DNA from 4 places in the Dactylosporangium sp. NPDC005572 genome. Region 2 is predicted to be linked to each of the others. Evidence: riboswitches for the same ligand, from Rfam matches in the RefSeq annotation. Region 2 holds a riboswitch; each other region holds the start of a gene.
The links. Region 2 has a riboswitch for cyclic di-AMP ahead of ABZS66_RS28835 (hypothetical protein). Riboswitches for the same ligand answer to the same signal wherever they lie in the genome.
Positions count from the first base shown of each region.

Region 1: it holds a riboswitch for cyclic di-AMP, as region 2 does, so the genes downstream of both, ABZS66_RS16620 (C39 family peptidase) here and ABZS66_RS28835 (hypothetical protein) in region 2, are expected to answer to the same signal.
Region 3: it holds a riboswitch for cyclic di-AMP, as region 2 does, so the genes downstream of both, ABZS66_RS38820 (hypothetical protein) here and ABZS66_RS28835 (hypothetical protein) in region 2, are expected to answer to the same signal.
Region 4: it holds a riboswitch for cyclic di-AMP, as region 2 does, so the genes downstream of both, ABZS66_RS30830 (NlpC/P60 family protein) here and ABZS66_RS28835 (hypothetical protein) in region 2, are expected to answer to the same signal.

Region 1 is NZ_JBEXCY010000028.1:1,847-9,271, reverse strand. It holds gene ABZS66_RS16640 (DUF1269 domain-containing protein) at 1-408, shown strand, start outside; gene ABZS66_RS16635 (hypothetical protein) at 638-1,330, shown strand; gene ABZS66_RS16630 (SHOCT domain-containing protein) at 1,497-1,910, shown strand; gene ABZS66_RS16625 (hypothetical protein) at 1,982-2,128, opposite strand; gene ABZS66_RS16620 (C39 family peptidase) at 2,195-2,893, opposite strand; cyclic di-AMP (ydaO/yuaA leader) riboswitch at 3,318-3,460, opposite strand; gene ABZS66_RS16615 (TDT family transporter) at 3,594-4,820, opposite strand; gene ABZS66_RS16610 (LysR family transcriptional regulator) at 4,932-5,855, shown strand; gene ABZS66_RS16605 (sulfite oxidase) at 5,958-7,085, shown strand; gene ABZS66_RS16600 (DUF308 domain-containing protein) at 7,300-7,425, opposite strand, start outside.
Region 2 is NZ_JBEXCY010000068.1:17,908-25,332, forward strand. It holds gene ABZS66_RS28825 (aldo/keto reductase) at 1-782, opposite strand, end outside; gene ABZS66_RS28830 (diguanylate cyclase) at 874-2,418, shown strand; cyclic di-AMP (ydaO/yuaA leader) riboswitch at 2,465-2,619, shown strand; gene ABZS66_RS28835 (hypothetical protein) at 2,798-3,493, shown strand; gene ABZS66_RS28840 (polyprenyl synthetase family protein) at 3,757-4,821, opposite strand; gene ABZS66_RS28845 (ElyC/SanA/YdcF family protein) at 4,989-5,978, opposite strand; gene dnaG (DNA primase) at 6,083-7,425, shown strand, end outside.
Region 3 is NZ_JBEXCY010000116.1:1,306-8,730, reverse strand. It holds gene ABZS66_RS38830 (hypothetical protein) at 1-22, opposite strand, end outside; gene ABZS66_RS38825 (hypothetical protein) at 178-1,176, opposite strand; gene ABZS66_RS38820 (hypothetical protein) at 1,717-2,730, opposite strand; cyclic di-AMP (ydaO/yuaA leader) riboswitch at 2,744-2,877, opposite strand; gene ABZS66_RS38815 (VTT domain-containing protein) at 2,963-3,547, opposite strand; gene ABZS66_RS38810 (hypothetical protein) at 3,729-3,929, shown strand; gene ABZS66_RS38805 (hypothetical protein) at 3,992-5,191, shown strand; gene ABZS66_RS38800 (branched-chain amino acid aminotransferase) at 5,270-6,346, opposite strand; gene ABZS66_RS38795 (fused MFS/spermidine synthase) at 6,408-7,259, opposite strand.
Region 4 is NZ_JBEXCY010000076.1:32,488-39,912, reverse strand. It holds gene ABZS66_RS30850 (IS1634 family transposase) at 1-590, opposite strand, end outside; gene ABZS66_RS30845 (NADP-dependent oxidoreductase) at 652-1,584, opposite strand; gene ABZS66_RS30840 (helix-turn-helix domain-containing protein) at 1,679-2,644, shown strand; gene ABZS66_RS30835 (GNAT family N-acetyltransferase) at 2,798-3,544, shown strand; gene ABZS66_RS30830 (NlpC/P60 family protein) at 3,715-4,701, opposite strand; cyclic di-AMP (ydaO/yuaA leader) riboswitch at 4,707-4,855, opposite strand; gene ABZS66_RS30825 (MFS transporter) at 4,968-6,158, opposite strand; gene ABZS66_RS30820 (HPF/RaiA family ribosome-associated protein) at 6,269-6,604, shown strand; gene ABZS66_RS30815 (hypothetical protein) at 6,941-7,177, opposite strand.

The DNA.
Region 1 (7,425 bases), on a different contig from region 2:
CGCGACGCCGCTGTGGTGGACGTTGGTCCCGACGGCAAGATCCGGCTGCATCAGGGGGCCAGCGCGACCGCTGTCGGAGCCGCCGGTGGGGCCTTGTGGGGTGGCCTCATCGGACTGCTGTTCTTCGCGCCCTTCCTCGGCATGGCAGTCGGTGCGGGCGCCGGCGCGATCGCTGGAAAGGCCACCGACGTCGGGGTCGACGACAAGTTCATGAAAGATGTCGGCGCGGCGATGCAGCCCGGCTCCGCGGCACTGTTCCTGCTCGTCGACCAGGTTACCGTCGACAAGGTCGTGGCGGAGATGGCGCCGTACCAGTTCGGTGGCAAGCTGCTCCGCAGTTCGCTGAGCATGGAGGCGGAGCAGCGCCTGCGCGACGCCATCCAGGTCCTGCATCTGACACCCGCGTGATGAGCGAACGGCGTGTATCGGTAACCGGGTGAACGGCGGACCGCCGACGGCCGTGACGGGTGTGGTGCCCTCACGCCGTCGACGGTCCTCTCGTCCGCCGATCGCGGCAGGGATGTCCAGAAGGGTCGTTCAGGCGCTGCAGGGGTGTGGCTGATCACCCGCATGAACGCCCGTCATAGGTCGCGCCTTTGAGGTCGGGACGGTCCAATTGCGGCATTAGGCTCAGCTCATGATCGGGGCTGGGGCGTGGGCAATGCTCGCCGCCGCGCCGTTGCTGATCGGGGCCGTTTTCGCACTGATGGTCAGGGTGCCGCCAACGGTCGTGGGCGACGTCATGGGTTTCGGCGCCGGGGCGCTGGTGGCCGCGCTGGCCTATGAGCTCATACCCACTGGCCGCGTCGCCGACTGGCTGGTCTGGGTCAACTTCGGCATCGGCGCCCTGGTCTTCTACGGTCTGCACAGCGTGTTGGAACGTCGATCGGCGACCGGGGCCGGAGCGGGCCAGTCGATCGCCCTCGGAGCACTGCTCGACGGTGTCCCGGAGTCCATCGTTCTCGGTGTTGGCGTGGCCGTCGGTGGGACCGTCAGCATCGGCTTCCTCGTGGCCGTGCTCGTATCGAACGTACCCGAGAGCCTCTCGGCGACCGCTGACCTGCGCAGGACCCACTCCGCCGCCTGGATCTGTCGACTCTGGGCGGCCATCGTCGTCTGCTCAGGGCTGGCCGGCGCCCTCGGCTACGCCCTCGCGTCGCACCTTTCCAACGTGGACGGACGCTACGTGCAGGCGCTCGCCGCCGGCTCTGTGCTGACGATGCTCGCCGACTCGATGATGCCTGAGGCCTTCAGCCGGGGCGGTCGCCGGATCGCGCTGCTGACGGCGCTGGGATTCGCGGTCGCTGCCTTCCTCACCACGCTGGACTGAACGCTCACGGCGGCGACGGCTCACGGCCCGGTTCCGCCGCACAGCGGATCGCCAAACCCGCGCGCCCGTGACATCGACGTTGTTCGGTAGCGACTCACCCGGGGCGGGGGATGGGCATGTGCATGGGGTGTACGACCCTGAAAGGGTCGGAAGGTAGGCGATAACCATGTCGTTCGGCGAGATTCTGCTGGCAACCGTGTGGTTCATGTTGTTGTTCGCCTGGATCTGGTTGATGGTCGTGATCCTGACGGATCTGTTCCGGGATCCCTCGACCTCGGGCTGGGCGAAGGCCGCCTGGACAGTCTTCCTCATCGTCCTGCCGTGGATCGGGGCGTTGACGTACATAATTGCGCGGGGCCGGTCGATGAACGAGCGGACCGCCGCGCGGGCCCGGCAGCAGGAGGCGCAGATGCGGCAGTATGTGCGCGAGGCCGCCGGCGCCCCGAGCGCCCCGAGCTCGGCGGACGAGCTGGCCAAGCTCGCCGATCTGCGGCAGCGTGGCGTGCTGACCGAGTCGGAGTACGAGCGGGCCAAGTCGGCGCAGCTCGGGTTGAGCGGCAACATGCGCCAGCGGGCCTGATCCCGAGGTAGGGCGATGACCACCGTCCCGGTCCTGGCCGTAGGGGCGTTCGAATACCGGCACCCGGGCCATCAGCGGGACCTGGATGAGCAAAGGTCGGCCGAGACCAGACCGGCCAGCCGACCGATCGATGTGCCGCCGGCGGTCAGGCCGCCCAGCTCGTACAGGCCACCCTGGCCGGCCCACATCGTGACGACGACCAGCACGCTGGACGCCATGGCTGGACCCACGAGGTCGCGCCACCACGATCGTGCACGGTTGCCGACCGCCGACCACGCCGGCGATCAGTACGAGTAACCACGCTGGGAGATCCAGTCGGCCAGCTTGGGGATGCTCACCCAGTAGGTGCCGTCGCCCCTGGGGTTGGCCGGATCGGCGATCTTCACCGTCTTGCCGCCGTCCTGGTATCCGACGAGGGTGAGGTAGTGCCCACCTTCGTAGGAGTGGACGACACCCGCGTTGTCGGTGAGATGCCCGGCGATGTTGGCGACGACGGCCCGCCCGCCGCCGATGGTGTTCACCACGTCCGCCTGCAGTTGGGCCGCCTGCGCCGACGTCGCCGGGTAGGCCGGGATCTCCCTGGTCCGGTACACCGTCTGGCCGTTGCCGAGCACGCTGTTGAGCGCCCGGCTGACGTCGAAGGCCGAGTTCGTCCCGCTGGTGGTGGTGCCCAGCAGGTCAGCGGCCTGGCCCTGGCTGACGGCATGGCCGGCCGCCGTGAGCGCGATCCGGGTGGCGGCCGGCCCGCAGTAGTAGTAGTTGGGCTGCAACTGGAACTGGTACTCGAGGACCTTCGTCGACGGGGCCGGCACCGTCGACTGCGCTGGCGCATCAGTGAGGTGCTGGTCCGCACCGTGCCCGGCCACCGACTGCTCCGCCGGCGCTGCACCGGCCGAGGCGCTGCGAGCGGACGGCGGATCGCCGAGCTGACTGAGCACGATGCCGACCGAGGCGGCCGCGGCAAGCAGCGCACAGGAGATCACGGCCGCTCTCGGATGACGCGCGGGCGCCGAGTGCCGGGCCTGCCGACGTCGTACAGGTACAAGGTTCATTGCGACTCTCCAGGGCTTCGACCGGGGCGATCGATCGGTCGTCGGCGCGCGCGGACGGCCCGAACATGCTGGGCAAGGGCGCGGTTCACCGTCGGCACGCGGCGGCACCGCCAGGTGCCTGATCACGTTCAGGGCAGCGCACGCCGCCACGCCGCAGCGTGCGGGGCGCGTGATGACACATGGCGTCAGCGCTGATGGCGAGCGGTTGTCCAGCAAACGCGCGGCGGTGTGGTCGCCCGCCGCATCGCAGCGATCCGCACTAGCGTCCTGCCGTTACCGATCGGCGTGCGGCCGCGCGAGTGCGCGGCTGGCGAGGGCTGCTGCGGTGGGGGTTGAGCCGGCTGTGCACAGGCATGTCTCCTTACGCGTCCGCCTACCGGGTTAGCTGACGGATTCGGGCGCGAAGGTCGCCCTACCACGGGCCGTCGGCCCGCGGATTCACCCCAGACTTGCGGTGGGTCCCCGGCTCGTGCGTGCACGACTCAGCGGGCCCGTCCCGGCGCCACCTGTTGTGAGCACGAACCGGGTCAGGCGACCCAAGACGTTACGCAGGGCCACCGGCCCTGCCAAGGCCCGCTACCTGGAAAGAACCGCAGTCGACGCGCTCCCGCGTCGTCGGCTTCACGACTCGTCAGGCCGAGGCCGGCCGAGCCACCGCCGGGGCTGCCGGCGGGGCGAACAGCGTCCCGCGGAGGCTGCCGCGGACGGTGCGGGCCGCGACGACGGCCCAGGCGGTGAGCAGGACGGCGTAGCCGATGACGGCGGCCACTCGGAACAGGGCGGCGCCGGTGTGCAGGGCGAGTCCTGAGGTGCCGGTGACGACGGTGCCGATGGGGAAGGTGAACGACCACCAGGTCAGCGAGAAGGGCAGGTGTTCGCGGGCGGTCTTGATGGTGACGGCGGCGGCGATGCCTGCCCAGAGCAGTGCGAAGCCCCAGACCGGCACCCCGTACACGACGCCGAACAGCTGCAGGGCGTGTGCGTAGGGGCCGGGGAGGGCCTGGTCGGCGACACCACCGAGCAGGTTCGCGGCGGTGATCGACTGACCGAGCGGGCCGAGGACGATCCACAGGGTGGGCACCATCCGGGCGGGTCCGGTCCTGTGCTGGGCGAGGCGGTTCCAGATGACGGTGATGATGATCAGCGAGGCGATGAGGCTGAGCCCGAACATGGCGTAACAGAGCAGGATCAGGGTCGTTCGGGGCTGCCCGGCCGGGGTGTACGGCACGAGCAGCGCGCCGGTCGACGCCGACACCATCGGCGGCACGACCGGCATCAGCCAGCCCCCGAACGCGCTGCGCGCATCGACGTCGTGGTGGCGGGTGAACTGCAGGTACGGCACCCACGCGGCGGTGGCGAGCCCGGCGGCGGTCCCGGCGAGCCACAGCACCCAGTCGGCGGCGACCGCGGCGCCGACGCCGATCAGGTCCCGGCCGAGCAGGAGGGTGCCGGCGCCGACGGTGAGCATCGCCATCGGCGGCGCGCCGTAGAAGTGCGCCATGACCGGGTCGGCGTGGTGGCCGCGGGCCGTGGCGGGGTGGCGCCGCCAGTGCGCCACCGTGGCGGCGGTGAGCCCGACGAGCAGCAGCGCGGCGCACGCCCACACGACGACGGCGAACGTGCGCAGGCCGGGCAGGTGCAGGGGCAACGACGCGGCGGCGGTGGCCACGATGCCGGTGCCCATGATCGACGCGTACCAGTTCGGGGTCAGGTTCGCCAGCAGGTCGCGGGGGTGCGCCAGGTCGGTCAGCACCCCGAACCGGGCGAGCCGGTGCGCCGGCCCGTCCAGGGTGCCTGGGTCCCGGCGTGGGTCGGCGGGCCGGAGACCGGCCGGTTGGGGCAGCGTCGAGGTCCTCACACCCCCACGATCGGATCCGCTCGCGCCGGCGGGTAGCCGGGTTGCCGTTGTGGAGTCACAACCCGGGTTTGTGGCTCGTTACCATGGTTGCTTGTGGGATTGAGTGCGCGGATGCCGGAACTCGGGTCGCTGGAGGTGCTGCTGGCGGTGGCCCGCACGGGCAGTCTGAGCGCCGCGGCCCGCGAGGTCGGCCTGACCCAGCAGGCGGTGTCCGCCCGGATGGTCGCCCTCGAAGCGCAGACCGGGGTCCGGCTGGCGACCCGCACCACCCGGGGGACCGAGCTCACTCCGGCCGGGGTCGTGGTCGCGCAGTGGGCCGACCGGCTGCTGCACGTCGCGGCCGAGGTCGACGCGGGCCTGGCGGCGTTACGCGACGACACCCGCGCCCGGGTCCGGGTCAGCGCGAGCCTGACGGTCGCCGAGCAGCTCCTGCCGGGCTGGCTGGTGACCCTGCACGCCGACGCCCGGCGCCGCGGCGTCGTCCCGGTCGAGGTCGTCCTCGAGGCCACCAACAGCGAACACGTCCTGGAGCAGGTCGCTGCCGGCCGCGCCGACCTCGGCTTCGTCGAAGGCCCGCACCCGCCCCGTGGCCTGCGCAGCCGGATCGTCGCCCACGACGAACTGGTCCTCGTCGCTGCGCCGGAGCACCACTGGGGCCGCCGCCCCGCCGGGATCGACCCGGCGGAGCTGGCCGGCACCCCGCTCGTCTCCCGCGAGCCGGGATCCGGCACCCGGGAGTCGCTGAGCGCCGCGCTGCGCACGGTCCTCGGCGACCACGTCCGGCAGGCACCCGCCGTGCTGGAACTGTCGACCACCGCCGCCGTGCGCGCCGCCGTCCTGGCCGGCGCCGGACCGGCGGTGATCAGCCTCCTCGCCGTCGGCGACGACGTGCGCGCCGGACGGCTGCGCCGGATCGCCGTGACCGGGCTGACGCTGCACCGCGACCTGCGCGCCGTCTGGACCGGTGGCCGGACCCCACCGGCAGGCGCGGTCCGGACCCTGCTGAGCCACATCGGCGCTGCCGCACACTCCTGACCCCCCGGCCGCCCCCTCGCCCGGCCAGGATCACCCCCGGCGACCGCCGGGGCGTGACCCAACCCGGACCCGGCGCTCACCTGGCGGGCATACGCTGCGCGGATGGGCGCCTGGAACAAACGCGACGACATGCTCGTGCACAGCCTCGAGCCGTACAACGCCGAACCGGCACCCGCCGCCGTCGCCGGGCAGCCCATCACCCCGCTCGACACCTTCTACAGCCGCAACCACGGCGCGATCCCGGTCCTCGACCCCGCCACCTGGCACCTCGCCGTCGACGGCCTGGTCGACCATCCACTGCAGCTGTCCCTCACCGACCTGCGCAACCGGTTCGAGCAGCACACCGTCACCGCCACCCTGCTCTGCGCCGGCAACCGCCGCGCCGAACTCATGGCCGTGCGGGACATCCCCGGCCAGACCCCGTGGCGCTCCGCCGCCATCTCCACCGCCCGCTGGACCGGCGCCCGGCTCCGCGACGTGCTCGACGCCGCCGGTCTGCATCCCGATGCCCGGCACGTCGCGTTCACCGCCGCCGACCTGATCACCACCCTCGATCCGCCCGGCCCGTTCGGCGGGTCCATCCCCGCCGGCAAGGCGACCGCCGGCGAGGTCCTGCTCGCCTGGCAGATGAACGACGACCCGCTCCCCGCCGTCCACGGCGGCCCGGTCCGCGTCGTCGTCCCCGGCTACATCGGCGCCCGCAGCATCAAGTGGGTCCACCGCATCACCGCCCAGCAGCAGCCGTCCGGCAACCACTTCCAGACCGCCGACTACCGGCTCCTGCCCCCCGACGCCGACCCCGGCACCACCCCACCCGGCGACGGGCTGAGCCTCGGCGCCGCCGCCCTCAACGCCGCCATCCTCACCCCCGCCGACGGCACCGCGCTCACCGCCGGCACCCACACCGTGTCCGGTTACGCCATCCCCGGCGAGCACCGCCGCATCGCCCGCGTCGACGTGTCCGCCGACGCCGGCCGCACCTGGCAGCAGGCTGTCACCGACCCCGCACCCGGCCCCTGGGCCTGGACGCTGTGGCACACCACCGTCGACCTGCCCCCCGGCCCCGCGGAGATCGCCGCCCGCGCCTGGGACGACGCCGCCACCACCCAGCCCGAACGCCCCGAACCACTGTGGAACCCGCTCGGCTACCTCAACACGGCGTGGAGCCGGGTCCACCTGCACACCCACCCGGCCCGCGGGTCACGGCCTGCCGGGCCGGGTCGAGGCTGAGCTCTCCGGCGGTGCGCACGGCCGGGCGCTCGGCCTGGACTGACGGCCTGGCGACCGTGTATTGCGCATGGCACGACAGCGAGAGGCGAAGTAGCCCGTGGCGCGCGGTTGCCCGCGCGGCAGGGGCTGCGACGAGACATCAGCCTGTCGTGGATCCCTGTCGGAAAGCCGTACAGGACCGTAACCTCGGCCAGGTCGGGCTGCGCGGTTTTCATCACCGCGGGTGAGCGTCCGCCTCCCGGGGCAGGCCCGACTCGACCGTCCGCAGCCGCAGTGCGAGGGCGACCTCGCCGGCGCCGATCACGACCGCACCGATGCCGCTGATCAGCACCAGCGCGGT
Region 2 (7,425 bases):
CGGCCCGAGTCGAGGGCGGTGACCGCGGCCACCTCGTCCGGGCCGAGCGTGAAGCCCTCGACGTCGAGGTTGAGCCGCTGGCGCTCGGCGTTGCCGGAGTGCGGTACCGCCGTGATGCCCCGCTCCAGCAGCCAGCGGAGCACGACCTGGGCGCCGGTGACGCCGTGCCGGGCGGCGATCTCCGTGACCACGCCGTGGTCGAGGATGCCGGTGTTGCGCTCCAGCGGGCTCCAGGCCTGCACGACCGTGCCCCGGTGCTGGACCGCATCGACCATCCCGGTCCGCGCGAACGACGGCGAGACCTGGAGCTGGTCGACCGCCGGCTGGACGCCGGTCGCGGCGACGACCGCGTCGAGGTGCTCGGGCAGGAAGTTCGACACGCCGACCGAGCGGATCAGGCCCTCCTGCTGCAGGCGCACCATCTCCTCGTACGACTGGACGTACTTGCCGACGGCCGGCATTGGCCAGTGGATGAGGTACAGGTCGACGTAGTCGAGGCCGAGGCGGGTCAGCGACGCCTCCAGGGCGGGCCGGGTGGCGGCGCGGCCCTGGTCGCTGCCCCGCAGCTTGGTCGTCACGAAGATTTCGGCGCGGGACAGGCCGCTCTCGCGCAGCGCGGCGCCGACCGCGTCCTCGTTGCCGTACGACGCGGCGGTGTCGATCAAGCGATAGCCGAGGTCCAGCGCTCGCAGTACCGCATCCGTCGCCGCCCGGCCCTTGAGCGGATAGGTGCCGTAACCCAGCGCGGGCATCTCGGCGCCGGAGTTCAGCGTGATCTTCATGGGCTCCACCCTACGAGAGACATTTGCTTCAGGTCGCGTTTGATGCGTCGATGTACTGGTGCAAGGTCAGCCGGACCGGGGTGGGCGCGCGGTGGAGCGAGATCGTGACATGGCGATGGCCGCCATCCGGTCCGTGTACCGGATCACGGGACGCATCAACACCGGTGTCACGCTCGCCGAGACGCTCCAGCTCATCGTCGATGCCGTGGTCGACGGCGTCGGGTTCGGCGTGGCCGTGGTGAACTACCTCCATCCGGACAAGGTGTACGAGGCGGTCGCGATCGCCGGGTCGGACGAGGCACGCGAGACGCTGCTCGGCGTGCGCTACCCGGCGGAGGAGCTCGACGGCTACCTGGAGCGGGCCGAGCGGTGGGGGCAGCTGCGGTACCTCCCGCAGGAGCGGTTCAGCGACGCCATCCCGTCGTGGGTGCCCGCGGAGGTCCCCGGCGCCCCGGAGGCCGACGACGCCTGGCACCCGCTCGACGCCCTGTTCGCGCCGCTGCGGGCCCCCGGCGGCGAGCTGGTCGGCATCCTCGGCGTCGACCTGCCGGCCGACGGGCGCCGGCCCGGCCCGTTCCAGCGCGAGCTGCTGGAGATGCTCGCCGCGCAGGCCGGGATCGCGATCGACAACGCCAACCTGGTCGAGGCCCTGCGCCGCGAGCGCCGGCAGCTCGCCGCCAGCGAGGCCGCGTTCCGGCTCGCCTTCAACAGCGCCGGCACCGGCATGTGCATGATCGGGATGGCATCCGGTGATCCGGACCGCACCCGGCTGAACCGGGTCAACCCCGCCCTGTGCCGGCTCCTCGGGCGGGACGAGGACGTGCTGCTCAGCATGCGGTTCGCCGACCTCATCCACCCCGACGACGTCGACGAGGGCCGCGCGGTCCTGACCGGCGCGTTCGGCGGCGCCGCCATGCACGACTACGAGCTGCGCTGCGTGCGCGGCGACGGCGAGATCGTGTGGGTGTCGGCCACCGTCTCCGTGGTCGCCGGCCCGCCGCCGTTCGCGATCGCCCAGGTGCAGGACATCACCGGCCGGAAGGCGGCCGAGGCCGACCTGGTCCGCCGCGCGTCCCGCGACCCGCTCACCGGCCTGGTGAACCGCGAGGCGCTCGCCGCGCCCCTGGACGCCGCGGTCCACCGGGCGGCCGCCGGCGGGGGGACCGGTGCGCTGCTGTTCTGCGATCTCGACGACTTCAAGGTGGTCAACGACACGTTCGGCCACGACGCCGGCGACGCGGTGCTCGTCGCGGTCGCCCAGCGACTGGTGTCGCTGGTCCGCCCGACCGACACGGTGGCCCGGCTCGGCGGCGACGAGTTCGTGATCCTCACCGGGGACGTCCCCGCCGACGACCTCGCCACGCTCGTCGACCGGGTCGAGCGCGCCGTGTCCGCGCCGATCGGTCACGAAGGTCACGCTCTGCGCGTACGCGTCAGCGTCGGCGTGGCCGTGATCGATGCCACGATTGCCGACGCCGGAGCGGCCCTGCGCGCCGCCGATCGCGCGATGTACCTGGTCAAGGGCCATCGACACGCGTCCGGGGTGACCGGTCGGGTGACCGCGTTCGGTGAGCATGCGGGTGCACCGGGTGGGATCCCGTTGCTGCGGTTGGCCGGGCCGGATAACGCCCAGTAGTGTCGGGTCGTCTGCTCCGGTCGACGGGCGCCGGGTTGGTGCCGCCGGGCAGGCGCCGTCGAGTCGCGATCCGTTCGCGAGCCGGGGACCCAGGTAGTTCTGGGGTGTATCCGCGCGCCGGCCTCCCAGCCGGCCCGTGGTAGGGCGAATCCTCCCGCCCGAACCCGTCAGCTAACCCGGTAGGCGGCCTCGGAAGGAGTTCAGGCTCGTGCGTCAGCATGCTCGTTCAGATGCTTCTCCGACGGCCCTGCGCCGTCCTCCCCTCAGACGGGTGAGCCCCGCCTAGCGGCTCCTGTTTCGCGATTTCGCGCGGCACCTTGCTCCACGGTGCCGTGCCGATGACTCCTGCGCTCATTCGTCTGTTGAGGGAACCGTTTCCGTGAGAGTTCTGCCACGCCAGTTCCATCCACGCCATCGCCGACCCGGGCTGGCCGTCCGGGCCGGCACCGCCTCGATCGCCGCGCTGTCCGTCACCTTGCTGGCGGCCGGCTCCGGCACGTCCACTGTAGACAGTCAGCTCATGGCACTGCCGGCGTACGCCGCCTACGAGGCGCCGCCGACCTCCGTGCCCACCGTCCCGCCGGCCGCACCGCCGGCCCCGGCGACCTCCGCTGCGCCGCCCGCCGCCGCGCCGGCCAAGCCACGGCCGGTCGCCGGCCTCGACCAGCGCCAGATGGACAACGCCGCGACCATCGTGCGCCAGGGCCGCGCCCAGGGCATGCCGCGCCGCGCCCTCGTCGTCGCGGTGGCGACGGCGATGCAGGAGAGCAGCCTGTACAACGTCGCGAGCAAGGCCGTGCCGTCGTCGCTGCGGCTGCCGCACGAGGGCCTGTCGAGCGACCACGACTCGGTCGGCCTGTTCCAGCAGCGGGCCAGCCAGGGCTGGGGCACCGTGCCACAGCTCATGGACCCGGCCCACTCGGCGATGCTGTTCTACGGTGCGCTGTCGCGCGTGCGGGGCTGGGAGCGCATGAGCGTGACGGCCGCGGCCCAGGCGGTCCAGCGGTCGGCCTTTCCGGGCGCCTACCAGAAGCACGCGGCGAAGGCCGAACAGATCGTGGCGGCCCTCTCCTAACCACACCACACCTGCGCCACACCACACCTGCGCCACACACCGCGCTGCGCCACACCGCACCTTCGCCAGACCCGCGTCGGCGCCAGACCTGCGCGATCTTGGAGTTGTGGTCCCGGATTTTATCGCTCATATCTGATATTTCCGGGACCACAACTCCAAGATCGGAACGGCATGTGCTTGCGGCGGGCGGCGGCGGGCGCTCGCGGCGGCGGCGGCGGTAGTAGGCGCTTGCGGTGGGCGCTCGCGACGGTGGGTGGCGCGGGCTACGGCGAGTGGCGGGTGGCCCGGCGGGCCAGGGCCACCAGCTCGGCCACCGCCGAAGCCGACGGGGTGGCCAGGTCCAGGGCGAGCAGCGCCTGCGCCAGGAGGTCGTCGGCCTGCTGGCGGCACCAGGCCCGGGCGCCCGACTGCTCGATGGCCTTCGCCGCCCGCTCCAGGTCGGTGTCCGTGAGCCGGCCCTTGCTCCCCAGCAGCTCCGCGACCTCGGTCGCGCCCGCGGCCAGGGCCGCCGCGACCGGAAGGGAGCGGCGGCGCCGGCGCAGGTCGGCGTAGAGCGGGCGGCCCGTCTCGGCCGGGTCGCCCCAGATGCCGGTGAGGTCCTCGGTGAACTGGACGGCCAGGCCGAGCCGCACGCCGAACAGGCGCAGCTGGTCGACCTGGGCCAGGGTGCCGCCGCCGGCCCGGGCGCCCAGCGCGCACGCGCAGCCGAAGACGGCGCCGGCGCGCTGCTCGACCGAGCTCAGGCAGTCGCGGAGCAGGTCGCTGCCGGCCGTCGGGCCGCCGCCGAGGGCGAGTGCGGTGTGCTGGCCGTGCAGGAGCTGCTGGACGGTGTCGCCGAGGATGCGGACCGTGGTGCTGCCCGCGACCGGGGCGGCGCGGTCGTGTGCCGGCCCGCGGAACTGGCCCGGCGCGACCCGGGCCGGGGTGCCGGTGCCGGCGACGTCGAACGCGAGGGCGAGCAGCGCCTCGGCGCCGAGCGCGGCCCGCTGGGCGCCGAAGACGCTCCAGGCGGTCGGGCGCTTGCGGCGGGACAGGTCGCCGTCGTAGAGGTCGCGGCGGATCGCTGCCCAGTGGTACACGAGCTCGATCATGACCGCCGCGGGCACCGCGTCGTGCGGGTCACCACCCACGGCGTCGGCGCTGACCAGCGTCAGGGCCGAGCGCTCGTGCGCCCCGTTGCCGCGCGGGCCGTCGGACCAGCCGAGCTGGAGCTCCGCGATGGCGCGGGACGGCTCGGGCAGCCGGGCCACCGCGGCGTGCAGGGCCGGGTCCACCAGGAGGCCGGCCCAGCCGAGGACGTCGTCCGCGTTGCGCAACACGATGACCATCAGCCGGCTCGCACCCCTATCGGCTCTCGGTTCGGGACCCGGTCAAGTATGCCGGTGCGGGTGCCCCGCCGTACCGGAAACGGCCGGTGTGGCGCCGGCACTTGTCGCCCGTCCGGTGCGTGTCGCGCGCAGCTCGGCGTGTCGGGGCGACGCGGCGGCATCGTCCACTATGGACCGACAGCGAGCCGCAGCGACGGATCGGGCGGCGACTGTACCGCCGGTGGCCGGTGCCGCAACGCCTCCCACGCGGCCTTCGGCCCGGCGGCGACGTCTCTGGCCGTGTTGTACCAGATCGTCACCCGCTGGCACCCGTCGCAGCGCGCCGGCACCCCGACGGCGTCGACCCCGAGCCGCCGGCACAGGGTGATCGCGCGGTGCAGGTGCAGCTCCTGGCTCACCAGCAGCGCCCGGTCGAGGCCGTACACGTCGTGGGCGCGGCGGCAGGTGTCGTAGGTGTCGAGGCCGAACGGGTCGACGACCACGCGGGACGGGTCGACGCCCTGCCCCATGAGGTACTGCCGCATCACCCGGACCTCGTCGCCGCTGCCCCCGTGGGCGTCGCCCGAGATGAGCAGGGCCTTCACCTTGCCCGAGCGCAGCAGCTCGGCGCCGATGTCGAGGCGGCCCTTCAGGAACGGCATGGGCTGCTCGCCGCCGGGGGCCACCTGGGCGCCGAACACGATCGCGACGTCGGCGCCCGGCGCGTCGGCGATCGTGCTGATCCGGCCCGCCGAGGCCACGCGTATCCACGCGGTCGGTGCCAGGACCAGCGCGGCCAGCACGGCGACGGTGACCAGGGCCCGCCCGGCCAGCCGCCGGCGGCGCTCCCGGCGGGTCTCCCGGCCCGCCGGCAGCGGGCGGCCCCGGCGCACGCGGCGCTCGGCCCGCCCGACCTCGAAGAGGAACCACCCGGGCAGCTCCCGGCCGTCGCGCAGCCTCGCGCGCTCCTCGTCGTTCAGGAAGCCGGTGACGTGGTCGACGGCGACCGAGTAGCGGGCCATCCGGCGTGCGCCGCGGCCGCGGGAGGTGAAGATCAGCCAGGCGCCGAGTGTGGCGACGACCACCAGCCAGCCGAGCGGGCCACGGCCCCGGCTGCGGCGGCGCAGCCGCTGCTCGGCCGCCAGCCAGGCCAGACGGTCGTCGCGCAGCTTGGTCACCCGCGCAGCTTCGCACGGGGCGGCGGCTCGCCGCTGACCCGTGAGTCGTAAATTGTCGGTGCCGCGAGGCAGGATGTATCCCGTCGGATCCGGGGAGGTGGCGAATGGCCGGCAAGATCAAGGACGAGGACATCGCCCTGGTGCGTGAGCGCACGGCGATCGCCGACGTCATCTCCGAGCACGTCACCCTGAAGTCGGCCGGCGGCGGCAACCTCAAGGGGCTGTGCCCGTTCCATGACGAGAAGACCGCCTCGTTCAACGTCTCACCCGCCCGGAACGTGTATTTCTGTCACGGCTGCGGCGCCGGCGGCGACGCGATCAAGTTCCTCATGGACCACGACCACCTCTCGTTCGTGGAGGCGGTCGAGCGGCTCGCCGGGCGGGCCGGCCTCCAGCTGCGCTATGTCGAGGCGGGCGCGGCGCCGATCCGCCAGACCGGGCAGAAGCAGCGGCTCATCGCCGCGCACGGCGAGGCCGCCCGGTTCTACGCCGAGCAGCTCGGCACGCCCGGCGCCCGCGCCGCCCGGGAGTTCCTCGCCGCGCGCGGGTTCACCCGGGAGGCGGCCGAGCGCTACGGCTGCGGGTTCGCCCCCGAGGGGTGGGACCCGCTGACCCGGCACCTGCGCCAGAAGGGCTACACGGCGGCCGAGCTGACCAGCGCCGGGCTGTCCCGCGAGGCGCGCTCCGGCAGCCTGATCGACCGGTTCCGCCGGCGGCTGCTGTGGCCGATCAAGGACATCTCGGGCGAGGTCATCGGCTTCGGCGCGCGGAAGCTGTTCGACGACGACGACGGGCCGAAGTATCTCAACACGCCCGAGACCCCGCTGTACAAGAAATCGCACGTGCTGTATGGGATCGACCACGCGAAGCGGGAGATCGCCAAGCAGAGCCGGGTCGTCATCGTCGAGGGCTACACCGACGTGATGGCCTGCCACCTCGCCGGGGTGCCGGTCGCCGTCGCCACCTGCGGGACCGCGTTCGGCACCGACCACATCTCCGTGCTGCGCCGGCTGCTCATGGACGCCGACGGCTACGGTGGCGAGATCATCTTCACGTTCGACGGCGACGCCGCCGGGCAGAAGGCGGCGCTGCGCGCGTTCGAGGACGACCAGCGGTTCGTGGCCCAGACGTTCATCGCGGTCGGCCCCGACAACATGGACCCGTGCGAGCTGCGCCTGGCCAAGGGCGACGCGGCGGTCCGCGACCTGGTCGCCGACCGGCAGCCGCTGCTCGACTTCGCGCTGCGCTCGGTCATCCAGCGCTTCGACCTCGACCTGGCCGAGGGGCGGGTCGGCGCGCTGAAGGCGACCGCCCCGCTGGTGGCCAAGATCAAGGACCGGACGTTACGCCCGGAGTATGCCCGGAAGCTCTCCGGCGACCTCGGCATGGAGCTGGAGACGGTGCAGCGCGCGGTCAACTCGGCGGCCAAGGGCGTCGTCGACCCGGT
Region 3 (7,425 bases), on a different contig from region 2:
ACTGGTCGGTGCTGCGGCTCATGGCGTTCGCTCCTTGCTGTCGGGCGGCCCGCTCCGGGAACCGCTCGCCAGCAACGATTCCGGCGCTGCCTGGCACCAGGGTCCGGCTTCCTTGGCAACCGGCTGTGAGGCCCCGGCGGGTTGCTCACCCGCCGGGGCCTCATGGATTGCCGACCGTCACGCGGCGACGGGCTCCAGCGCCTCGACCGGGGCGGACCGACGGCCGCGCAGGACCGACACGCCCACCAGGAGCAGGCCGAGCACGGCCCAGGCGGTGAGGACGAGGACGGGCCGGGTGGCGGCGTTGCCATCGAAGAAGGCGCTGCTGCGCAGGAGGGTGCCGGCGGCGCCCGGCGGCAGGTACTGCCCCAGCACGCCCCACCCCGACGGCAGCATCTCCGGCGCGCTGGCCAGGCCGGACAGCGGGTTGCCGAGCAGCATCATCACGCCGGCGCCGATGCCGAGCCCGGCCGTGCCGAGCAGCGACTCCAGCCCGAGCAGCGTGAGCGCGGTCGCGCCGATGGACAGGGCCACCACACCGCTGTTGGCCCAGTAGTCGCCGCCGAGAGAGCCCAGCCAGTACTGCAGGATCCCCACGAGCGCCAGACCGCCCGTGATCGCGAAGGCGAGCGCGCCGGCCACCCGCCGGGCGACGCCCACGACGAGGTTGGTGAGCAGCCCCGCCGCGACGATCCCGCCGAGCACGAGCGGCAGCGCACCGGCGGCGAGCCCGGCCCCGCGCGGGTCGTCGGCCGGCAGCGGCACGAGGTCGCGCACGGTGACGGCGGTGGCGGACTGGTCAAGCCCCGCCGCGACCTGCTGCAGCGCCTGCGCGACGGCCGGGCTGGCGGCCGAGGCGATGATCAGCTGCGGCTTGCCGCTGGTGAGGTCGATCGCGCCGTACACCTCCCGCTCCCGGATCAGCCGCTCGGCCTCCTGCGTGCTGTCGACGGCGACCAGGTCGAACGCCCCGGGCCGCTTGGCTTCGAGCTGCTGCTTGACCTGCCCGGTGGCCTGCGGCGGCCCGGCGACGGCGAGCGGAATGTCGTGCACGGTCGACCGGGTGGCCGGCCACGCGAACGCGATCATGATGAGACTGAGCAGTGCGGTGAGCAGGAGCACGATCGCCCCGACACGGGGCCACGGCGACCGGCTTGCGCTGTGCTGCTGGGCCATCGGAAGTCTCCCTAAAAAGAACGTTCGTTCGTTCACTTTGAGCATGCGACCCCGAGCCGAGGTCGTCAAGAATGAACGTTCGCTTTACGACCGTGACGCCCACTACACCGCACCCAAGATCGAGGCGGACCGCCCGGGGAGCACCCACCCGGCGGCCCGCCACCCGTGGCCACACCGCGCCACCACCACCCACCGCGACGCCGCACCATCCGTCGCCGCGCTGCAGGCCGCGAATCGCCCGATCACCCGCGACGGCTGCCGGCTGCGCACCCATGATCAAGGGAAACTCGTGGTCGCCATAGCAGCCAAATGCTTCCCACGATCATGGAACGCCAGGCGCGTGATCGCCGTTTGGGCGCGTCTGCTCCGTGACCGAGCGGGTCCTCAGGCACGCGGGCCTTCCGCGCGGGCGACCGCCCGCGGGTTCTTGGCACGACGGCGATGGCAGCGTCTTCTCGGCGGGACGAATGTCGCGCCGAGAAGAGCGTTGTCTGGCGGGAGCGACGGTCGTGCGTTGCGCGGACCCGAGTCAGAAAAGCATCAAATTACGCTCAGATGGACGTGATTCGTATGGTCGCTGGACGGGTCGCCGTTGCCGCCGCTGTACGCGTGCCAGCCGGCGGCCGGGGTCCATACCTGGCGGAACCAGATCACGTAGAGCACGCCCAGCGCGCTCGCGTTCTTGACGAAGAAGGCCGCCAAGTTGTTGCCGTAGGTTCGGTCGCCGCCGCTGGCCACGCCGCCGAAGCCGCTGGATTGGGCGGCGAAGTCGCAGGCTCGGCCTTTCGGGTGTTCGTACGGGCCCGACGGGCGGAAGCAGGAATAGTATCGCTTGAATCCCGCTTCGTGCGCTTCCTTCACCGCGTGGATCATGCGCGGGGTGATGCAGCCCTTGGTCGTCGTGGGGTCGTCGATGATGCATTTTTCGGCGGGCCACGAGCCGTCGGCGTTGCGCGGGGCCGGGTTGGCGAGCGGTGAGTTGGCGTTCACGTAGCCGTCGGCCCTGCCGTTGCCCAGTTTCGTCAGGGCGGTCTCGGCGTCCTTCTTCTTCTTGCCCATGATGTCGGTCTGGGCCTGCTGCTTGGCGACCTCCTCGTCGCTCGCCTTCTTGGCGGCGGCGAGGTCGGCCTGCAGCTTGTTGAGGCGGGCGATCTGGCGGTCGTTGTACCGCGCGATGGTGTTCACCAGCACCGCCCGGTCCATGAACTGCTCGGGGGAGTCGGTGGTGATGAGCGCCGACGTGATCCGGATGCCGCCCGTGCGGTACGAGGCGGCGGCGATGAGATTGACCGACGCCTGCACCGGCGCCATCTCGCGCTGCATGGCGGCCATCTGCTCGGCGAGCTCGGCCTGCTTCTTCTTCGACGTCTCCAGGATCGCCTGGGCGTCGAGGAACTCGCGGTTGGCCTGCTCGAGCTTTTCGCCCAGCGTCATGTTGGCGCTGCCCTCGTCCGGCGGCGCGGTCGGATCGCCCGGTGCGGCCGACGCGGGCGTGGCCCACGCACCCACCGTGACGAGCACCGCAGCCAGCAGGAGTGCCGCCCGGCGTCGCATATTGATCACTTTCTGTCCCTCCGCGCACCGCCTACCGAGTTAGCTGACGGGTTCGGGACGGAACAGTGGCCCTACCGCGAATGCGGATTCACCCCAGAAATCGGTGGGTCCCCGGCTCGGTCGAAACCGATTCGGCGGCGGATCCACTGGCACCGAGGGGCGCCGCCAGGCGAATCCGGGCTCAGATTACCGAATCGTCACCGGATTGCGCAGGACCGAGAATGCCTACCACTCAACTACGGACGGTAGCCAGCTTGCGGGTGCCCAGCAAGGCGATCCAGCCGAAGGTCAGCCCTAGGGCGACAGTGACCACCATCGTGAGGTTGCCGGTCGGCAGCACGCCGGCGACCTGCTCGGCGAGCGTGCCCAGGCCGACGTACAGCCCGCCCCAGAGCACCGAACCGATCGCGGCGGTGCGCAGGAAGCGCCCGTAGGGCATCCGGAGGCCGCCCGCGGCGAGCGGGACGAGCGTGTTGACGAACGGCAGGAATGGCGCGGTCACCAGGATCCGGCTGCCGCCCTCGCGGACGACCCGGTCGGCGGTGGCCCACCGCTCGGCGCCGACCCACGCGCCGAAGCGGCCGCGGCGTAACCGCTCGCCGAGATACCGCCCGGCGAAGAAGGTGATCGACCAGCCGGCGAGGCACCCGGCGACGACCCAGCCGAGGCTGGTGAACGGGTCGACCGAGCCCGACGTGGTGAGGATCGCGACGTCCGCCGGCACGAGGATGCCGATGAGCGGGATCGCGTCGAGGAGCATGACCAGGCCGAGCGCGAGGCCCAGCAGGGGTCCCGGTACCGCTTCGAGAAAGGTCATGCAAGGACGGTATGGCTGAGCGTATCTGCCGCACATCAGGGAGCGACCCCGAGCAGACCCCGAGACCGGGGTCATCCCCAGGGTCGGCGTGTCTGATTCGGCCATCGACGGTTGCTTTGCTAGCGTCCCCGCTAGCAAACGGCTAGCGGGAGAGATCCACTTGGACGCGACAGAGAAGACGGTGGCGATGCCGCCGCAGCGGCCGCGCTTCGAGCGCGTGCAGCTCAACACCCGGGTGCGGGTCGAGATCGAGCAGATGCTGCAGCGGTTCGTCATCGATCACAACACCACGGTGCAGAGCTCCGTGGACCTCGCGCTGGCCGAGTTCCTCGCGGCACGGGGATACCCGCTGCCCGCAGCGGATGACGGGAGAAACCGGTGACGACGCCGGGCATTGGCCAACACGACGCCGACCTGCAAAAGACCGTTCGACGCACCTCCTACATGCGCCAGCTGTTCTACGTCGTGGTTCTGCTGGTCGCACTGGCCGGGCAGGTGACCGGCGCGGTCCAGGCCCTCGGCATCCCGCTGATCTGGGCCATCCCGGCCGTCGCCGCGCTCGAACTGGGCGGCATCGTGGTGCTCGCCAACGCCGACGTACGGCGCCGGCTGGGCGAGCGGGCGACCGCGTCGCGGTTCCTGTCGGCGCTCATCGCCGCGTTCGCGGTCGCGTTCAACTGGATGGCCCACGACGACAAGCTGCTCGCCGGGTTCTTCGCCGGAATGTCCGCCCTGGGGTACCTCGTGTGGCTCATGCACACCGAGAACCAGCGCCGCGACCGGCTGCGGGCCAAGGGCGACCTGCCACCGACCACACCCGCGTACGAGGTGGTCGGCCACTGGATCCGCCACCCGTGGATGACCCTGCGCGCCAAGAACCTCGCCAAGGCCGACACGAAGCTCGGCCTCTACACCTCCCTCGCCGCGGCCCGGGCCGAGAAGCGCAAGGAGCAGCGCACGGCGGCCATCGCCAAGGTGCTGCACCGCAAGATCCGCTCAGCCGTCGACCCGACGACAGCCGACATCGCCGTCGCCGTCTACGACCTCGACGAGATCGCACTGCGGCTCGCCAACGGCGCCGACTACGACGGGCTCACCGCGCTCATCGCCGCCGACCTGGCACCGGCCCGGCTGGCCGCCAACGGCGTCGTGGAGCAGCCCCCGGGCCGGGAGCGGGAGATCGCGCCTCCGGAGCCCGAGATCATCGACACCGAGGAGCAGCTCGCACTGCCCGAGGCCGCGACGGTCATCCCGGTCTCGGCGCCGCCCAGCGTCTCGCCCCTCGGAGAGCTGCGGACCGAGATCGAAGGCATCCTGCCGCCGCAGCGCAAGCCGCGCAGCCGGTCGGCCGTCGCCGAGATCACCGAGATCGCCGAGGAGCCGACGCTCAACCCGCCGCCCATCGTCCGGGACGGATCGCTGCGCAGCCAGGTGCACCAGCTGCTGCACGAGCACATCCCGCCCGGCGACCAGCGCGACGTGGTGCAGCTGACGACGTTCGTCGGCGACCTGCTCGACCTCGACGACGTCGAGCGGCTCACCGCCTCCAACTACGTCCGCACCTGGAAGCGCGAGGTTGACGCCGGCCGCCGCGCCGCGGTCAACGGCCGGCACCTGGAGGACGTCATCCCCGCCAAACGGTAGGCAGCGCGGTGAAGATCCGGGCCACGGCTGCCGATCAGGCAACCGTGGCCCGGCTGCCGATGTCGGTGCAGAACGTGGTCAGGGGCGGCGGGCCGACCAGCCGAACGGGTCGGGGCGCAGGCCGCGCTGGATGCCCACGATGGCGTCGCGGATGGCCGTCGTCACCGGGCCCTCGTTGCCGTCGGCGATCGTGAACGCGCCGTCCTGCGTGCGGGCCGCGCCGATCGACGTGATCACCACGCCCGTGCCGCTGGCGAACGTCTCGCGCAGGGTGCCGTTCTCGGCGTCGCGGCGCCACTCGTCGAACGAGTACGGACGCTCGGCCACCGTGTAGCCCAGGTGCTCGGCCAGGCGCAGCACCGAGTCGCGGGTCACCCCGGGCAGAATCGAGCCGTTGAGCGGCGGGGTCACGATCGCGTCGTCGTACACGAAGAAGACGTTCATGCTGCCCGACTCCTCGATCCAGCGGTGCTCGACCGCGTCGAGGAACACGACCTGGTCGCAGCCGGCCTCCTGGGCCTGGGCCTGGGCCAGCAGGCTCGCGGCGTAGTTGGCGGCCGTCTTCACGGCGCCCGTGCCGCCCGGGGCCGCCCGCGTGAGGTCCTTCGACACCCACACCGTGACCGGCTTGGCGCCGCCCGCGAAGTACGATCCGGCGGGCGAGGCGATCACCGCGAACAGGTACTCCGACGACGGCCGCACCCCGAGGAACGGGTCGGTGGCGAGCATGAACGGGCGGAGGTACAGGCTCTGGCCGGGCTTCGCCGGCACCCACTCCCGGTCGGCCTCGACGAGCGTCCACACGGCCCGCAGGAACAGCTCCTCGGGCAGCTCGGGCATCGCCATGCGCACCGCGGTGGTGTTGAGGCGGCGAGCGTTGGCGTCGGGGCGGAAGAGCGCGACCCCACCTTCCGGCATCGCGTACGCCTTCAGGCCCTCGAAGATCTCCTGGCCGTAGTGCAGCGCCGCGGTGGCCGGCGACAGCGCCAGCGGCCCGAAGGGCACCAGGCGGGCGTCATACCAGCCCTTGGACTCCGCATACCGGATGGTGACCATGTGGTCGGTGAAGACGCGGCCGAACCCGGGATCGGCCAGCAGCGCCGCGCGCTCCTCGGCCGGGCGGCGCTCGGCGGGAACAACCTCGAACTCAAGCATTCCGAGACTGTATGCGGAACCTGAACGATCCCTAAGGAGAATCCCGATGACTGGACGGTAGCTAGAACAGATCGGACGGTGGTGCCGGGGAGTCGACCGCGGTTGCGTCGGTGATGGGCCGCGCGGAGGCGACCAACCGATCCAGGTCGTCACCGTCGACGAGGCGGGCCGGGAACGGGTCGGCCGCCGCGGCGCGGGCCAGCACAGCCGCGGGGATGCGGCCGGCGACCGCGGACCCGACCAGGATGACGTTGCCGAAGCGCCGGCCGCGCAGCACCGCGGGCTCGGCGAGCAGCACCACCGACGCGAAGACCGTCCGCAGGGAGGCCACCTGCGAACGGGCGAAGGCCAGGCCGTTCCCGTCGGCCAGGTTCGCCACGTAGAGGCCGTCGGGGCGCAGCACCCGGGCGGCCGCCGACAGGAACTCCACCGAGGTCAGGTGGGCCGGGACCCGCGCACCCCGGTAGACGTCGGCGATGAGCAGGTCAAAGCGGGCCGGGGCGGTCGTCTCCACCACGGCGCGGGCGTCGGCGGCGCGCACCCGGATGTCGGCGCCGCGGGGCAGCGGCAGCTCCCGCCGAACGAACTCGATCAGGGAAGCGTCCAGCTCGGCGACCCGCTGCGCCGAGCCGGGACGGGTCGCCGCCACATACCGCGGCAAGGTCAACGCACCGCCGCCCAAATGCAACACGGACATCGGCGCGGCCGGCGGCGCCATCGCGTCGATGACGGAGGCGATGCGCCGCATGTACTCGAAGTCGAGACTGCGCGGGTCGGTGAGATCGACCGCTGACTGCGGGTAACCGTCGATGAGCAGCGTCCAGCGGCCCGGACGCCCGTCATCAGGGCAGAGTTCCGCCACACCACCAGCGATCGACGCGACGATGCCGGCCGCCCGCTTCCGCCCACCCATGCCGTCAATCTTGCAACTTGCACCGTCAGAATCTTGGTCCGGGACAATGACTACTACGCTACGTATAGATCACAAATACCCAGACGGAGTTGTCCGGTGCACGCTTTAGGACGACGATTTGGTCGACTCTTGACTCGGTGTCCGGACCTCTGGGACCCACACTCCT
Region 4 (7,425 bases), on a different contig from region 2:
TGGTGGAAGATCGGGACGCCGCCGTCGGAGGCGACCGCAATCCCGGCCTGGATCTGTTTGAGATCGGTGCGGCGGTCTTTCGGATGTCCCCACCCCGGCGCCGGGAACCCGTCCTCGACGTCGTCGTAGGCGCCGTGCAGCGACACACTGGTCATGTCCCAGTGCAACCTGGCCACGTCGACCCCGAACGCTGCGATCGCCGCCGCCCCCACCGATCCGACGATCTGGTCCAGTTGTGGGGCGATCGCGTCCAGCGCCCGAGCAAGACGGTCATCACCGAACACCGCGGCCGGAACCCCGTAAACCTCTTCAACCGCCCACGCCGACGCCCACGCCGAGATCCCGACCATCGCCGACGGGTTCGTCAACCGGTTCGCGATCAGCACCTCGATCACCTGCCCATGCGTCGCATGAGCAACGTCCCGGACCGGGCAAACCCGGTCGATGACCCCCGCGATGTCCAGACGGCGGGAGAACTCCGCGATCACCGGCAACGACCCCAACCGCTTCTCCAGCACCGGTACCGCCACAAGCTCCGCCCGCCGCCCACCCACCAACCGACGACCCCGAGAACCACCACCAACACCCATCCACAAACCCAACCACCCCAACCCGCCACCACGCACAACCATGTGCGAAAGACGGGTCTAGTCAGTCCGCCACGGTCAGGACGATCTTGCCCCGGGCCCGGCCGGCCTGACCCAGCTCGTGCGCCTTGGCGGCCTCCTCCAGCGGCAGGACCGTGTCCAGGGCCACGCGCAGCTGCCCGGTGGCGACCAGCCCGCTCAGGGCCCGCAGGCCGGCCTGGTCCGGCTCGACGATCATGAACCGGGCCCGCCTGCCGGCGGCGGCGGCCGGCTCGGCCAGGGCCGCCTCGGCCGGTGACGCCAGCGACACGACGATGCCGCCCGGGCGGAGGGTGCGCAGGGAGCGCGGGCCGTACTCGCCGCCGATGGTGTCGACGACGATGTCCACATCGGACAGTTCGGCGGCGAAGTCGGCCGTGGTGTGGTCGACCAGTTCGTCGGCGCCCAGCCCGCGGAGGAACTCGTGGTTGGCCGCGCGGGCGGTGCCGATGACGTATGCGCCCTTCGCCTTGGCCAGCTGTACCGCCAGATGACCCACGCCTCCGGCGGCGGCATGCACCAGGACGCGCCGGCCCGGCTGGACGTCGGCGAGGTCGACCAGCGCCTGCCATGCGGTGAGGCCGGCCAGGCCCAGGCCGGCGGCCTCCACGTGGGACAGGGTGGCCGGCTTGGGCGCGAGGTGGCGGGCGGGCGCGGTGAGGTACTCCGCGTAACCGCCGGCCTCGTGGGGCAGGCGGGGCATGCCGAACACCGCGTCGCCGGGCCGGTGCACGGCGACGCCGACGCCCACCGCTTCGACGACGCCGGAGACGTCCCAGCCGAGCCGCACCGGCCGGCCGAGCAACCCGCCGCCGGCGCGGTGCCAGTAGTCCGTCGGGTTCACGCCGGCCGCGTGGACGCGGACGAGCACCTCGCCGGGTCCGGGCTCGGGCTTGTCGGCCTCGACCAACTGGAGTACCTCGGGGCCGCCGAACGTGACCTGATCGATTGCGCGCATGTGGAGTGCCTTTCGGATTGGTGTGCCTCAACCCTGCCGATCGGGATCCCGATCATCGAGTGGCCAGATCGCCAAGATGTGCAAAGATCTGGCCATGCCTCATCGCGTGGTGGTCCTGGCCCTCGACGGCGTCTATCCGTTCGAGCTGAGCATCCCGGCCCGCATCTTCGGCACCGCCGCGGATCCGGACGGCGCCCCGCTGTACGAGGTCATGACCTGCAGCCTCGACGGCCGGCCGGTGGCGACGAGCGCCGACTTCGCGGTGACCGTCCGGCACGGCGCCGAGGTGATCGACACCGCCGACACGCTGGTGCTGCCGCCGTTCGTGTGCGGGCCGGAGGGTCCGCGCGACTGGCTGCCCGACGGGATCGAGGCGGCGCTGCGCCGGGTGCGTCCGGGGGCGCGGATCGTCTCGATCTGCTCGGCGGCGTACGTGCTCGCCTCGGCCGGCCTGCTCGACGGCCGCCGGGCGACGATGCACTGGAACGACGCCGAGCACTTCCAGCGCACGTTCCCGGACGTCGTCGTCGACGCCGGTGTGCTGTTCGTCGACGACGGCGAGATCCTGACGTCGGCCGGGGTCGCGTCGGGCGTCGACGTCTGCCTCCACCTGCTCCGCCGCGACCACGGCAGCGCCGCCGCAAACCGGGTCGCCCGCCTGTGCGTCGTGCCGCCGTGGCGGGAGGGCGGCCAGGCGCAGTACATCGAACGCCCGGTCCCCGAGGCCTCCGCCGCGACGACGTCGGCGACCCGCGAGTGGGCGCTGGGCCGGCTTGGTCGCCCGATCAGCCTGGCCGAGCTGGCCGCGCACGCCCGGATGAGCGTGCGCACGTTCTCCCGCCGCTTCCGCGACGAGGTGGGCCTGACCCCGGGCCAGTGGCTGATCCGCCAGCGCGTCGAGCACGCCCGCCGCCTCCTGGAGACGACGGACCTCCCGGTCGACCGCGTGGCGGCCGAGTCCGGCTTCGGCACGGCCGCGTCGCTGCGCCTCCACATGAGCGAGACGATCGGCGTCTCCCCGACGACGTACCGCAACACCTTCCGCACCGCGGCGGCCTGATAGAGTCGCAGCGCGATCCGCGCATGAGGCGCGCGATCCCCGAGTGCTCGAAAGAGTGAAGCCTGTGATCCCGGCGGTCCCCAGCGGCCTCTGCCGCTGACATCTGCCCTCGCTTCGCCTTTTCTTCCGAGCCCTCGAAAGGGTCATCTCACCATGGATCTGCGCATTCAGCGCGCCGTTGTCGCCAACCTGTGCACCCGCCTGAACGCCGTCGAGTCCGGCCCGTTCGTGCTCGGGCTGGACCACGGGACCGACAGTCCGCACATCAACTACGCGACGCCGGTTCCCGGCGCCGAGATCACCGCGGCCGACGTCGCCGACCTGGTCACGGCCTTCGCCGGTCGGCCGCCGCGGCTGGAGTACGTCACCAGTTGCGCCCCGGAGCTCGAGCAACTGCTGCTCGACGCCGGGTTCGCCGTGGAGGCCCGCAACGAGTACCTCACCTGCATGCCGGCAACGCTCGTCGCGCAGCCCGTTCCGGCGGGCTTCGAGCTGTTCGTCCCGGAGACCGACGGTGAGATCGCCGGCATGATCGCGGTCCAGAACGAGGCGTTCGGTTCGCCCGGCGACGCCGGGCCCGCGGACATCGACCGGCAGCGCCGCGTCAGCCTGCGCGGCGGGGTGTTCGTGGGCGCCCGCACCACCGACGGCCGGTACGCCGGTGGCGGCGGCACGGTCGTGCCCAGCGACGGGATCTGCGAGGTCGGCGGCATCGCGGTCGGCGCGGCCCACCGCCGTCGGGGTCTGGCCGGGGCGATCACCGCGGAGATCGCCGGGCGGCTGTTCGAAGCCGGCGTCGAGGTGGCCTGGCTGGAGGCCGGCGGCGACGACTCGTGGCGGGTCTACGAGCGGGCCGGCTTCCGGCCGGCCGGGCAGCGCCTCTACATCGCCAGATACTGATCGTTGCCGCCCATGCCGATCCCCCTGAGTACGCCTACTCAGGGGGATCGGGTAGGCGAGCCCATCCGTCGACCGCCGCCGGCGGGAAGGATGACGGGCATGCGAAGGACACTGACAACCGCGTGGGCCGGTCCGTCGAGGGGGCGGACCGGCCCACGAGGCGGCGTCGATCAGCCCGGGCGGCCGTAGCCGTAGAGCGGGTCGACGTCGATCGGGGCGACCTTCACCACCGTGCGGCTGTTCGGGGCGTGGATGATCTGGTTGTTGCCGATGTAGATGCCCACGTGGCCCAGGCCGTTGTAGAAGACCAGGTCGCCGGGGGCCAGCTGGCTGCGGCTGATGTGCTTGACCTTGCCCCACTGCTGGGCCGCATTGTGCGGCAGGGTGACTCCGGCGGCCTTCCAGGCCATCATCGTCAGGCCGGAACAGTCGAACGTGTTCGGGCCGGCGGCACCCCAGACGTACTTCTTGCCCAGTTGCGCCCAGGCGTAGGAGACCGCCTTGCCCGCCTGGCCGGACACCGCGGGGGGCGGGCCGGGGTTGGTGGTGGTCGGGGTACTGGCGGCCTTCTTCTTCGCGGCCTCCTCCGCGTTCACCTTGTCCTGCAGCGCGTCGAGCCGGGCGATGTCCGCCTCGATCTGCTTGCGCCGCGTCTCCAGCTCGCCCTTCTGGGTCTGCTGGGTGGCGAGGAGGGTGTTGAGCCGCTGCTGCTCGGCGTCGTAGGCCTTCTTCGCGGCCGTGAACGTGTCGAGCTCGATCTGCTGGTTGTGGGAGATCTGCTGGAGGGTGCCGAGCTGGTCGACAAAGCCCTCCGACGACCCGGCGCCGAGCACCACCGACAGCGTGCGCAGGTGGCTGCCCGTCTTGTACGCCGACACCGCCACCTGCTCGACGTTGACCTGGGCCGCGGCCATCTGCGCCTGGAGCGGGCGCAGCTTGGCGTCGAGGTCGGCCAGCGCCGTCTGGGTCGCGGCGAGGTCGCCGTTGACCTTGTTGTACTCCTCGACGATCAGCTCCACCTTGCGGTTGCCGTCGTCGATCTGCACCTGGATCTCGGCCGCTGTCGGGTCGGCGTGGGCGGCGCACGCGGGCGCCACGACCGCCGCCACCGTCATCCCGACGAGCAGAGCACGCAGGAGCGTTCGTCCGTTGGACACGGCGGATTCCTTCTTCCGGACCGCCTACCGGGTGAGCTGACGGGTTCGGGCGAGAAGAAGGCGCCCTACCGCGGCCAGTCGCGCCACGGATTCACCCCGTGGGCGATCGCTCGCCCAGGTGGGTCCCCGGCTCGGCCGCCGGTGCCCGGGGGACGGGCGCCGGACCGCCGACTCGGCGGCGCCCGTCCGGGCTGCCTCGGGCGAGGCGGCGACGTCCGATCGGGCCAGCCAAACGTAACGGGAGGGTATCGACGGGCGGTACCGCCCTAAGACACTCTTAATGTGGAGCACAGGACCAGCGCCGACGCCGCGGCGACGAGCCCGGCCGCGACGAGGACGAGCCCCGGCAGCGGCACCGCCAGGCTCCAGGCGAACAGCGCGGTCGCCACCGCCGGCACACCGGCCTCGGCCAGCGCCGCGATGCCGGTCAGCGCACCCTGCACGGTCCCGTGCTCGCGCTCGTCGGTGGCCGAGGTGATCCACGTCTGGACCGCGTTGCCGCCCAGGGCAGCCACCGCGCCGAGCCCCATCAGCGGCACGATCCACGCCGGCCCGGCCAGCCCGAAGCCGGCGAGGCTGACGGCTCCGGCCCATGCTGAGACGATGGCCGCCCGGCGTACCCCGAGTCGCCGCACGTACGGCCCGGACAGCGTGGCCGAGCAGAGGGCGCCGAGCAGCGCGCTCGCCGCCAGGACCGCGCCGACCTTGACGGTGTCCCAGCCGAACCGCGCGATCACGACGAACGTCCAGGTGACCTGGTTCGTCATCCGGGCGACGTCGGACAGCAGGCGGGACACCGTGAGGCGCCCGAGCCCGGGCCGGCGGGCCAGCGCGGCGATCGCCCCGACCGGGTTGGCCACCGTCCAGGCGATGCTGGTGGTCCGGTCACCGGGCCGCGACTCGGGCAGCACGAACGCGCCGTACAGGGCGTTGGCCCCGGCCAGCCCGGCCGCGACCAGGAACGGCAGCCGCAGGTCGACGGCGCCGAGCACACCACCGAGCACCGGCCCGGCGACGAACCCGACGGAGAACGCCGCGCCGACGAGACCGAACGCCCGCGGCCGCTCAGCCGGCGGCGTGACGTCGGCGATGTAGGCGTTGACGACGGTCGTGGTACCGGCGAGGGCTCCCGCGGCGGCATGCGCGACGAGCATCGGGCCGGGCGCGCCGGCCAGGGCGTGGGCGAGGTAGTCCAGGCCCAGCAGGGTGAGCGCGCCGATCAGCACGGGACGGCGGCCGTAGCGGTCGGCGAGCCGGCCGAGCAGCGGCGCGGCCAGGAACTGGGTCACGCCGAAGCTCGCGTCGATCCACCCCGACCAGTGGGCGGCGGCGACCGGGTCGCCGGTGACGGCGGTCATCAGGCTCGGGACGACGGGCACGACGATGCCGAGACCGAGCATGTCGATCACGACGGTGACCAGCAGGAACGCCAGCGCGGGCGGGCGGCGCAGGGACACGTGCTCCTCCAGAAGCGTGGGTGACCCCACCCGTCCGGAAGCACGGAGGATGAACATATCGCGGCCGTCAAATGGTTTTTTTCCGGCACGCTCCGGGGTACACGATCGACATGAGTAGCGTCTCGAACCCCGCCACCGTCGAGCAGTGCCTGCGCGTGGGCGCAGGTTTCACCCAGGGTGACCGGAACTGGATCACCGAGCAGTTCGGCCCGCTGGACGCCCGGCTCGCGTCGTTCAATGCGGACGCGACCGAACTGGAGATCTCGGTGAAGGACCGCCAGTCCCCCGGCCAGAAGGTCACGCTGGAGTGCTGGACGCCAGGCCTGGACAAGATCGTCACCGTGTCGACCGAGGACGACCTGCACGCCGCGGTCATGGACGTGCGCGATGACCTGCGCCGCCGCCTGACGGACGCCAAGACCCGCCGAGACCCCCGCAAGAGCTAACACGCCGCCCACGCCTGCCGCCCGGCGCCGCCAACTGCGGCACGCCCCCCGCGATCTTGGACTTGTGGTCCCGGATTTATCGCTTTTATCGGACATTTCCAGGACCACAACTCCAAGATCGCGGGGGCTCCCGGCGCGGCGCGAGGTCGGGGAGGGGGCGCCGACCACGGCGGGGCTTCCGGCGCGGCGCGGCGCCGACCATGGCGCGGCGTGGGGCGGGGCAGGGCGGGGCTCGCGGCGCGGCTTGCAGCGCGGCCCGGGGCAGGGCGGGCAGGGCGGGGCCGACCGCGGCGCGCCGGTCGCTCACGGTGCGCCCGAGGAGCCCGGGCGCGCCGGTCACGAACGCGGCCGCCGACGGGGCCGCGGGGTCGCTTCGTCCGGCGTACGCCGCCAGGACCGGTCGGCCTCGGCGTGCCACCACTTGGGCCGCGGCGGCCCGACGATCCGCGACGTGGGCTGGTCCGGATGCAGCCCGAGCGGCCACAGCGCGGCGCCCGCGACCTGGATGTCGATCGTGCCGCCCCAGGGCCCGCAGTAGAGCCCGATCATGACCTGCTCAGCGGCGATGGGCATCCAGTCGATGCCCCGCTCCCGCAGTCAATGCCGCAGGGCCTCGTCCGGCCGCGGACACCCCGTGACGTTCGCGTAGGCACACACTCGAACCCACTCCATCCGTCAATTGTGTACCGCCCCTCCAGCGCTCGCCGAAGAGTGTTCACAGGATCCCGCGTGGCCGAGAGGTGCTGGACGAAGTCGCGCAGAATGGCCTCGCGCTGCTGCCGGCCCGCACCGGCCGGACGCTTCGAGCAGCGCCCAGAACT